One region of the Anabaena sp. CCY 0017 genome, then DNA from elsewhere that is predicted to be linked to it. Evidence: predicted binding sites of a transcription regulator. Region 1 holds the regulator's gene; the other holds the start of a gene.
What was found. Region 1 encodes NtcA, which controls nitrogen genes in cyanobacteria. Its sites were predicted from a motif close to TNTGTANNNNNNNNTACANA; they were not measured.
Positions count from the first base shown of each region.

Region 2: glnA (type I glutamate--ammonia ligase) is a predicted target of NtcA. The motif match lies at 3,974-3,993, and genes of this name have one in related genera.

Region 1 covers NZ_CAWUDG010000001.1:334,874-340,718, reverse strand. The annotation lists gene ACM0OW_RS01490 (hypothetical protein) at 352-1,269, opposite strand; gene ACM0OW_RS01485 (ABC transporter ATP-binding protein) at 1,490-2,470, opposite strand; gene hisB (imidazoleglycerol-phosphate dehydratase HisB) at 2,711-3,334, opposite strand; gene fabI (enoyl-ACP reductase FabI) at 3,429-4,205, opposite strand; gene ntcA (global nitrogen regulator NtcA) at 4,581-5,252, shown strand; gene ACM0OW_RS01465 (DUF3084 domain-containing protein) at 5,422-5,845, shown strand, end outside.
Region 2 covers NZ_CAWUDG010000015.1:95,280-101,124, reverse strand. The annotation lists gene ACM0OW_RS17625 (hypothetical protein) at 1-108, opposite strand, end outside; gene ACM0OW_RS17620 (class I SAM-dependent methyltransferase) at 263-1,321, opposite strand; gene ACM0OW_RS17615 (hypothetical protein) at 2,048-2,248, shown strand; gene glnA (type I glutamate--ammonia ligase) at 2,431-3,846, opposite strand; gene apcB (allophycocyanin subunit beta) at 4,217-4,726, shown strand; gene ACM0OW_RS17600 (DUF29 family protein) at 4,921-5,355, shown strand; gene ACM0OW_RS17595 (hypothetical protein) at 5,674-5,845, opposite strand, start outside.

The DNA.
Region 1 (5,845 bases):
ACTCCTAATTTATAGGATGGTGCATTAGCCTACTGGACTGGCAAGCTTAAAATAGCTCCTTAGACGTAGGTTGGGTTAAGCGCAGCGCAACCCAACGCTGCCAATAATGTTGGGTTTCCTTACGTCAACCCAACCTACAATTTTTTGCACTAATTGAGGCTTGTCATGCCACTACAATTTTTTGCAACATTTTACAGGTATTTTCAGGTAAATAGACCACGCGCTAGGGGCGCAAGGCCTTGCGCCCCTAGGACAAATGTGGTTCAAATACATGAAAACTGATGTAAGCTTGCTACGCCACTACAAAACTGAACTGTATTGGGTTAGGACTCAGCACTTTGCTAGGTCAAGTTATCTATTAGCTTCGGACTTAATCTGCTGTAACTCTCTATATGCCTCCATCCGGCTCTTACGATTGTGGGATACAGCCGTAAATTGATCACGTTTGCGTTGAGTTGGCACTGAAATTTTAGTCACGAGGGCAAATTGTGCTGGACTAGGATCATCGTCCATTCGCACTGCTACTTGTGCAGTCGTTCCCAAATCAGAAATAGAATATCTGCTTCCCCTGGTGGCGACACATTCTTCATCGGTTTGACCTACTTTGATATTGCGTTCGTAGGTGTCCGGCTCAGTGTCTACAATCGCGCCTTTTTTATCCAGCAGTACTAAGTCCCACTCTGTGCCTAAGTTGCCGTCGTTGCGGACTTTGACACACACCTTGAGTTCATCATCACTCCAGCGATCATAGATGCGATTAGCCCTCACGCCGACAACTTTCAGGCTGTGAAGGGCTTGATCACCCAAAGCTGTTTCACCCAATCGACTCACTGCCCAATAAGCATAATCCGCCTGACGCTTACAAGGCCCAGTCAAGCCAATCTGAGTTACAAACAGTTTAGGATTAGTGACATAGCCAAACACATCCTGGCTGACTTTTTGCCAAAGAGAGCGATCTTCACAAATCTTGTAAAGATCCTTGCGAAATTCTGTTTCGCACTGTTCTTTTGTTTTAGCTGTTTGCGTCAATGTGCCATAACAAATATCATGCTGCTTACACGCAGGATCAAAGGTTTCATAATAAGGAAATAAGAAAAACTTCGTGGCCGCAGTTCCTGCTTGATTGTCACTAGGGCCACAGTGGGCGGTAGCTGCTTGAGCCGATGGCATTTTCAGCCCTTGTTGATTGATTGATAAGTTAGAAATATAGCTAAAAGTAATAACACTTAGAGCCAACGTAGTAATTTTAGTGAATTGTGAACGCAACATTTTGTCTTTCTCCAATGCTAGAAGTAGGACAACTCTAGCTGCACCCCAGAGAAAGTCTTGCTTTATCTTCTTTCTGGGGGATTCAGGGATGGAGTTATCCAGGTGTAATTAAGTAATCAAGCGCAGATGAGATGATTCCGCACAGCGTTTCGTTTATTCGGCGCTGACTTACTTACGTATCCCTTGATCAACCCCAAATATGCGATTTTTCTACGTAATTCTAATGAACAGATTTATTGTGGTGTAACTGTTGCATAAAAAAATCTTCTAAGGAACTGCGAGCTAAGTTCATAGAAATTATTTGTCCGTTCATCAAACGGACACTAGCAAGGAAATCATAGTAATCTTCTTGGAGTGTGCCTTGCCAAGTACCATCACCCTCAAAAGCTAGATTAGGTATCCACTGTTTCAGAACTTCGGAGTCACCACCTCGTCCTTTGATATGGTATGTGTTGTCACTACCTAATAGTTCATTCAGAGAACCAGAACAAATTATTTCACCTTGAGAGAGGATAGCGACGCGATCGCAAATTTGTTCGACTTCACTCAAAACATGGCTATTGAAAAAAATGGTTTTACCTGCGGCTTTTAACGATAAGATAATTTCCCGCATTTGGTAGCGTCCGATAGGATCTAAACCAGACATGGGTTCGTCGAGAAAGATTAGTTCAGGATCATTAATCAGCGCCTGTGCCATGCCGACACGCTGTAACATTCCTTTAGAATAGCGACGCATCGGCTTTTTGCGGGCATCAGTTAGGGATAAACCCACTAATTCTAGTAATTGGGGAATGCGATCGCGTTGCAAGCTTTGAGGAATCTGAAATAAACCCGCCGCTAGCTGGAGAAATTCCCACCCAGTGAGATAGTCATATAAATAGGGATTTTCTGGGAGGTAGCCAATAAGTTGCTTCGTAGAGCGATCGCCTAATGGCTGACCCAATAATAAACCCTTACCCGAACTGGGGCGGATAATTCCCAATAACAGTTTTAAAAGCGTAGTTTTGCCAGCCCCATTTGGCCCTAATAACCCAAAGGTTTCGCCTTTGTAGACCTGAACCGAACAGCTTTTGAGAGAGACAATTTTTTGATTCAGCCAAAAACCCGTGCGATAAACTTTACGCAAATCAGCAGTTAGGACTACTGGCGGGTTATCAATAGTATTTAGTTGAGTATCAGGGATATTTACACCAGACTTCATAGCCACAATTATAACAACTGCCAAGGCGATTATGTCAGTGTTGATTGCTGGAAGTCCTTGAATTAGCTGGGTTTATACTCAGCACTCCCCATTCCTGTACGGGCGGGTTTACCAAGGATTTCTACGGATTACAGACTCACTGCCAAAACCCGCCCCTACCCACTCAGCACTTCCATACACCACTAAGTTTGACAATAATCACAAATTGAGTAACTCAGTGGTTTCTTTAACCTTGACATTCTATAGAATACCCTTAGAACTGGGAATTGTACCAGCACGACGCGGGTCAATTTCCACCGCCATGCGGGTAGCCCTCGCAAAAGCTTTAAATGTCGCCTCAATAATATGATGGGAGTTAATGCCATCCAGTTGACGAATGTGTAGTGTCATTTGGCTATGGTTGACCAACGCGACAAAAAATTCCCGTACTAGCTGGGTGTCATAGGTTCCCACTCGCTGGGTAGGAATTGACAAACCATAGCTGAGATGAGGTCTGCCAGAAAAGTCCAGCGCCACTTGCACTAAAGCTTCATCTAATGGGGCGAGAAAATTCCCAAACCGAACGATACCTTTTCTGTTACCTAGAGCTTGACTAAAAGCCTGTCCTAAAGTGATACCCACATCTTCATTGGTGTGGTGGTCATCAATTTCCCAGTCTCCCTGGGCTTGGACATTTAAATCAATCAGCCCGTGGGAGCAAATCTGATGCAACATATGATCCAAAAACGGAATCCCGGTGGCTGCTGTGCAGATGCCTGTACCATCTAAGTTGATCGTAACTTTTATATCAGTTTCGCCAGTGGTGCGATGAACAGAGGCAATGCGAGCAGTTTGAGTCGAATTCAGGCGTTCGCTTGTTTGCATAGTAAAGGGGAGTGGGGAGTGGGAGGGGAAAAGGCAGGGGGGCAGGGAGCAGGGGGGAGAAGACGGTAACTTCCCAATGACAAATGACTAATGACTACATTCCCATTATTTCATAGCCTGCATCTACGTATAAAACTTGTCCTGTAATACCACTGGCTAAATCGCTAGATAAGAAGGCAGCAGTATTACCTACTTCTTGCTGCGTCACAGTGCGTCGCAGGGGAGCTACTTCTTCTACATGGTGAATCATATCTAAAATTCCGCCCACTGCTGAAGAGGCTAATGTGCGTATCGGACCGGCGGAAATGGCATTTACCCGAATGTTATTTGGCCCCAGTTCAGCAGCCAAATAACGTACACTAGATTCTAATCCGGCTTTAGCTACTCCCATAACGTTGTAGTTAGGAATTGCTTTCACGCCACCCAAATATGTCAAAGTGATGATGCTACCACCTTCTGTCATCAGAGGTTTGGCTGCACCACTTAACTGCACCAGAGAGTAAGTGCTGATTTCTAAAGCGGTTTTGAAACCAGAACGGGAGGTTTGGCTAAAACCACCAGTCAAATCGTCTCTGTTGGCGAAGGCTAAACAGTGAATGAGAATGTCCAATTTGCCCCACTTATCCTTAATGGCTGCAAAGGTAGATTCAATCTGTGCGTCATCTTGGACATTACAGGGAACAAATAGGCTGGGGTTAAGAGGTTCTACCAACTCCGCCACTTTTTTCTCCATCTTGCCTCGCTCATCTGGCAAGTAGGTAATACCCAAGTTAGCTCCGGCTTTGTGCAGTTGTTGAGCAATCCCCCAGGCTATGGAGCGGTTGTTAGCAATCCCTGTAACTAAGGCATTTTTTCCAGTCAGATTCAGCATATAAATTATGAATGTGATCAATCATTAGGAGCATACTAGAATCTGAGGCGAGTTTGTCTTGGTTCTGCACATTTTTTGTAAAAATGATGATTAGGGAGACTGTTTTTTGAAAAGTTTCTCCAGATAATCCTGAAGATATTCTCAAGATATCGTGAAATTTTTGGTAAAAAACCTGATGACTACAAATGTGCAAGAACTTATAACAACTACTCGCGAAAAACATCAAAAATTATGTATCATTATGAACAAATAACTGTGAACTTGTGGCTTTGAGTATAGGAATGTACAGAAAGGTTGACGGTGCTTTATTGATTTTTCAGGTGTATTCTTAGGTAATCAGTTTTTGTTTTTCCGGCATTGGGTAGGGGAAGGGAGATGATCGTGACACAAGATAAAGCCCTAGCAAATGTATTTCGCCAGATGGCAACGGGGGCATTTCCTCCAGTTGTAGAAACGTTTGAACGCAATAAAACAATATTTTTTCCCGGCGATCCTGCTGAACGAGTTTATTTTCTTTTGAAGGGTGCTGTGAAACTTTCCAGGGTGTATGAGGCAGGAGAGGAAATAACGGTAGCACTGCTGCGGGAAAATAGTGTTTTTGGTGTGTTGTCATTACTGACGGGAAATAAGTCAGATAGATTCTATCATGCGGTGGCATTTACGCCTGTAGAGTTGTTGTCAGCACCAATTGAACAAGTTGAGCAAGCGTTTAAGGAAAATCCAGAATTATCGATGTTGATGCTGCGAGGCCTTTCTTCGCGGATTCTACAAACAGAGATGATGATTGAAACCCTGGCGCACCGTGATATGGGTTCGAGATTGGTGAGTTTTCTGTTAATTCTTTGTCGTGATTTTGGGGTTCCTTGTGCCGATGGGATTACGATTGATCTGAAGCTATCTCATCAGGCGATCGCAGAAGCAATTGGTTCTACTCGTGTCACCGTAACTAGGTTACTAGGAGACTTGCGTGAGAAACAGATGATTTCTATCCACAAAAAGAAGATTACCGTGCATAAACCTGTTACCTTAAGTAAGCAGTTCACTTAAAATCAATTGGGGAGGTGGAGTGGCACGTGTTGTGTTGTTGAAGCTGACAACCATAGCTGGAGGTAAATCTCAAATCGTGAGTAGTTTCAGCTATTGCCAAAATTCCACCCTTCACAAGATAATGTATGAAAGTAGTAGGTTGTATCTGGAAGCATTTTGGTAGCTGAAGATGACCACCGGGTACATCCTTATAGCAGCAATGTTAATTTTGGGGGGCGTAATTGCCACCGTGGGCGATCGCATTGGCACACGAGTTGGCAAAGCACGCCTCTCACTGTTTAACCTTCGCCCTAAAAAAACGGCTGTATTGGTAACAATCTTTACAGGTGGATTGATATCGGCATCAACATTAGGGATCTTATTTGCGGCTGATGAAGGATTGCGCCAAGGGGTATTTCAGCTAGAAGATATTCAAAAAGACCTCAGAGAAAAGCGGGAACAGCTCAAAATTGCGGAAACTGAGAAAGGTCAGATAGAGACTGAATTAAGCACAGCTAGAATTGAAAAAACTCAGGCACAGCAAGACTTACAGGTAATTAATAAATCCTTGCAAGCGGCTAATGCCAAACAAGAAGCAACACAAAATCAGCTTC
Region 2 (5,845 bases), on a different contig from region 1:
TGCCCCACCCAAAATATAAATTGGCAACGGCAGATTAAATGCTTTTAACCAGTCAAACAGTTCTGCCAAAGCAAACAACACTAAAAAACAAGCCAGCCAAACCCTCATTCTTTCATCCCCTGCGTGTAAGCAACCCTACTAATAGGGTAAACAGCTTGCATAATACTTGATGTTCAATGAAACCACAAATGCCAAGAAAAACTGACATTTTACTGAATTTATTTATTGTGGCATGAGCGAACATACTCACCTTTTATACAACTTAAGCTGGCTTATGAGCAATAAAATACTTACTCGCAAAGTGAAATTGGATCGAAATCTTTTCAAAACCCGCTTTTTCTAGACGTTCTACCAAGTCATCATGAGTATAATTCCGATAGTAAGGTTCATGATAAAATTCCGCGAAAGATTCCATGAGTACAGCAAATTCAGAGGCATCATTCCTTTGAATGGAATCACAAATTACAAATATCCCCCCCGGTTTTGTGACTCGGAAACATTGTTCAATCACTGTTTGCCGCACTGTTGCGGGTAACTCATGGAAGAGAAACACAGAATTTACGGCATGAAAATAGTCGTTTAAGTAAGGTAACTCTTCCGCATTGGCTTGTAACAGTTGCGGTAACTCTCCGGGAATTTCGGATAATTGTTGATTTGCCTTACGTAAATAAGTTGGTGATAAATCAACACCATACAAGGATGCTTGAGGTAAAGCTGCCCGAATCATCTTCAGTGTTCGCCCAGTACCACAAGCAACATCTAAAACCCGCATTTGTCGTGGCGCAACAGCATCAAAAGCTTTCAACCCTTCCTTCAGAGGCGCAAGAATCCGCCGCCGCATCGGGTCAGCTGTGCCATTAAAGAGAATTTCTACCTGTAAATCATATAAATTTGCTGAATCGTCGCTCAAATAGCCGTTACTTTGGTGATGAAAGTTCTGCACATAATAGCTGGGATAACCATCCGTCTCTATTTCCGGCGAAAATTCCTGATATTTCTTTTGTTCAGACCGTTCCCAGATTTGAGGTAGGTCTAGACATAGCAGTGGATAGTAACGGAAAAAATCTGACCAGGGGTTGTCAAACAGTAAGCTTTCGGGATATACCCCTTTTTGGGCATCCTGCCAATCTGTTTCTAACAGATCATTCATTTTTTGTTGAAATTTCAACAAAACCTCGCTAGAAAGGGGTTTGCCCCTTTGCCCTAGAGTGGGATGAATGAGATTCATCAGCCTTGAACTTAAGGTTTTATGAGCTAGACCAAAGTAACTTTTGCCTTGTTGAAAGGTCTGATAAGTCAGCTTGCTTAAAGTGTCAGACATAAGAATATGGGGATATTTATCACTTTTAGTAATTATATGTAAAAAATTGTAACGAAAAAATCATCTAGCTGAGAGATATGAATTAAATAACATTCAACTTTGGTTTTTGACAATCTCCCCTCTCCTTAGTAAGGCTATCGTTTACACACAAGTCTTAATCAAGTTGCCTAACAGCGTTTTGATCCCCCCTTGAGAAGGCAGGGCTGTTTCATTCGCTTGTGTTGGAGATTTGTCTAGAGGATAATCTCACGCAAAGGCGCATCAGCGAAGCGTTCGCGGAGCGTGCCGTAGGCTCTAGCACGAAGTGCGTTAGACGCAAAGAAAAACTAGGTATTTCGGGCTGAAGACACCAAAATTTTTTGTCCTAATTGTGGATTTGCCCTCAATTTTTATCTGTTTGACCCTTGCAATTTTAACCCTTTTAGGGAACGAAACAGCCCTGCCCATTAGGGGGGATTTGATTTAGGGGGATCAGATCACTTGTGTGTACACCGTAGCGCTTGCGGAGAGGGGTTGGGGGTAAGGTTTTGTATTTCAGGAAATCCGCCTGAATAAAGTTGTGGTGAAGCTTTTGACTAGAAAATAGTCATCTCCAGCCACTCAAATATAAACTTTTATTACAAAATCACTATTTTGTAACTTTAGCTACAGAAATCTCGCTAATATAAAAGAACGAAAGATAAATAGCGAATCAAATATAACGAAAACCATAAGGAGGACTGTGATATGTCTATTCAAGATAGAACTCGTGCGTTAGCAATGCGCCAATATCAGCAAGTGAAGAATCGTCAACAATCAATGCTGATGCGTGCGGCACAGGAACTCGGTCTTCCTGAAGAATTATCCGAATACTGGAGTCCTCTTCAAGGGAAAATTGATCCGACTACTCGGATGATTTATGAAAGCAGCCACGCTTCCATGAGCTAGCACCACCGCTACGCGGAAGTCAAAAGTCAAAAATAGATTATCAATATAATGCGTCTACCAGGGTTTATGGACGAAAAGTCTAAATTCCTGGCTTGAAAATGGCAATACACTCAATTTTTGATAGTGATAATTAAAAAAAAGCCACCCTCATAGGGTGGCTAAAAATTCACTACTAATCGTAATTAGCAATCGTAATAGAGGTAAAACTCATAAGGGTGAGGACGCATCTGCATCTGCTTAACGTCGTTAGCCAGCTTGTAGTCAATCCAGTTTTGGATGAAGTCTTCGCTGAACACGCCTGATTCTGTTAAGAAAGCATGATCATTTTCTAGTGCTTCCAATGCCAATTCCAGAGAACCCGGAGTTGAAGGAACCTTCGCCAGTTCTTCTGGAGAGAGTTCATAGATATTTTTATCTAAAGGTTCACCAGGATGGATTTTGTTCTTGATGCCATCAATACCAGCACACAGCATGGCTGCAAATGCTAAGTAGGGGTTAGCAGTCGCATCAGGACAACGGAACTCTAAGCGCTTGGCTTTGGGGTTATCGCCAGATAAAGGAATCCGCACAGAAGCAGAACGGTTCCCTTGGGAGTAAGCCAAATTCACAGGTGCTTCGTAACCAGGTACTAGGCGTTTGTAAGAGTTAGTTGTGGGGTTGGTAATAGCCAAAAGTGCTGGTGCGTGCTTCAGGATACCACCAATGTAGTACAAGCCCATTTCGCTCATCCCAGCATACTTATCACCAGCAAATAGAGGTTTACCATCTCTCCAGATGGATTGGTGACAGTGCATACCTGAACCGTTATCCCCAAAAATTGGTTTTGGCATAAAGGTGACAGTTTTGCCGTATTTTTTGGCAACATTCTTGATGACATATTTGTAAGTCATCAGCCAGTCAGCCGCTTCAATCAATTTACCAAAGCGGAAACCCAATTCGCACTGACCACCAGTCGCAACTTCGTGGTGTTGTTTTTCAATGGGTACGCCGCAATCTTTCATTGTCAGCAGCATTTCGGTACGGATGTCTTGGAAACTATCCGCAGGCGATACTGGGAAGTAGCCTTCTTTGAAGCGTGTTTTGTAACCCAAGTTGGGGCTTTCTTTCCTCCCAGAATTCCAACCACCTTCGATAGAATCTACATGGTAGTAGCCTTCATGGGCATTTTGGTCATAGCGGACATCATCAAAGATAAAGAATTCGGCTTCAGGGCCAAAGAAGGCTGTATCACCAAGACCAGTAGAAACTAGGTAATCAATTGCTCGTTGGGCAATAACACGGGGACAACGGTTATACCATTCACCTGTGCGGGGTTCTTTAATACTACAAACTATACTTAACGTTGGCTCTTTCATGAAGGGGTCGATCCAAGCAGTGTTGGGATCGAGTACCATCATCATGTCCGATTCGTTAATGTTTTTCCAACCCCGAATGCTGGAACCGTCGAAAGGTACGCCATCAGAGAAGGAACTTTCATCGATTTGGTCTTGGTACAAGGTGAGATGTTGCCAAGTTCCTGGTGTATCGATGAATTTCAGATCAATCATCTGAATTTTTTGGTCTTGAATCAATTTCAGGACTTCTTTTGCGGTCGTCATTGTTACTCCTTCTCTACCTATTTCCTAAAATCAAACTAGAATCTTCCAAAGCATCCTAACCCAGATGATTTGAACTAAGTTGTAGATGACACACCTGAAATATCATAAATCCTGGACATTAGAAGATTTTGTACTTTTTGTTACAGCTTATCTGGATTACAGCTTATATTAACCTTTTGCCTCACATCTGCACAAAACGTAAAGTTCATCTCTTGGGGTCAACTTTGGCATAGAATCCTTAGATAGCGGATGAATTGTTTTTGTGCCGCATCATATTTTAAATAAAATACATGGCACAAAAATTTACTGGTGCATAAGTGCGACCAAATTAATATCAAACCATAGATAGCATTGATTGGGAGAAGAAAGAATGCGTGATGCAGTTACAAGCTTGATTAAGAATTATGACGTTACTGGACGTTATTTTGACCGGAATGCGATTGACAGCCTCAAAACTTATTTTGAAAGTGGCACAGCACGGGTACAAGCGGCGGCGGCGATTAACTCGAATGCAGCCGCGCTGGTAAAACAGGCCAGTGTTAAGTTATTTGAAGAACAACCTGAGTTGATTCGTCCAGGCGGAAATGCCTACACAACTCGTCGTTATGCGGCTTGTCTCCGGGATATGGACTATTACCTCCGCTATGCTACCTATGCTTTGGTGGCGGGTAACATGAATGTGTTAGATGAGCGTGTGCTTCAAGGGTTGCGGGAAACTTACAATTCTTTAGGTGTACCTATTAGCCCAACGGTGTCTGGTATCCAAATTCTTAAGGATATGGTCAAGGCACAAGTTGCAGCCGCAGGTGTCGCTGATACAGCCTTTGTGGATGAACCTTTTGATTATATGACTCGTGAGTTAAGCGAGAAAGATATTTAGTCTCTAGCCCTGGTGATGAGCAATCACGGGATAACAAGCCTAGTCTGTAATGACAGATAATATACACATCGCACTTTGGCTTTTTTGACAAGGTGCGTTTACTTTTTTTAATAATAAAAGCAGGGTAGGCTTTAAACAAGTTATCTGTGCTTTCAGATGACAATAGCAGTTACCGATGTTTCAGGCGCTAAACTATGGAAGAATTACTAACTTTGAAAGAGTTACTCATTAAAGGCGATGTTACCGGAGCTTTGGTTATCGTGGAAGAATTGGCAGAAATGAGCCGAAATGACATTATTAAAACGATTCGTAGTTATGCCGTGATTCTTTTGTTACATTTAATTAAGCAAAAAGCGGAATATCGCAGCACTCGCTCTTGGGAAGTTTCAATTCGCAATTCTGTTCGGGAAATTCAGCGAGAAAATAAGCGCCGTAAAGCTGGAGGTTATTACCTCACGCAATCAGAATTATGGGAAACTTTAGAAGAAGCTTATTTAAATGCGATTGATCAGGCTTCCTTGGAAGTAGAAGAAGGTCGTTATCAGCCAGAAGAGTTAGAGAAGTTGGTGAACCGGGAAGAAATTATTCATTTAGCTTTAGATTTGATATTACCAGGAGAATCAAGTTAATTCGGCATTGATGTGGGTTATGGCTAACCCACCCTACTGGACTGACAAGCTTAAAATAGTGCATTAGACGTAGGTTGGGTTAAGCGCAGCGCAACCCAACGCGACCAATGATGTTGGGTTTCCTTACGTCAACCCAACCTACAATTTTTTTACAACATTTTAGCCTTGCCACGCCACTACTGATTGATAAGGTTACAAGATAATAATTCATAATTCTTAGTTGGTAAGCTGTGATGCGATCGCTTTGGGGATAACCCCTATTCTTCTGTTCCGGCTTTTTGATCACCGCCGAGAAAATCAGCGCACCGGGAGTAATTATTACAAAATATTAGGTGCGATCGCCGCTATGATCAATAGAAAGAAAATCTCTAGGATGTAGCTCATGAAAACACTACGATTGAGCAGACCATCCCAGAGGTAGCCTTGACGTTTAGAAATGTGCTGACGCTTGTGGGTTTTCGACCAACTGCCATAGATACCAGGGCTTTTC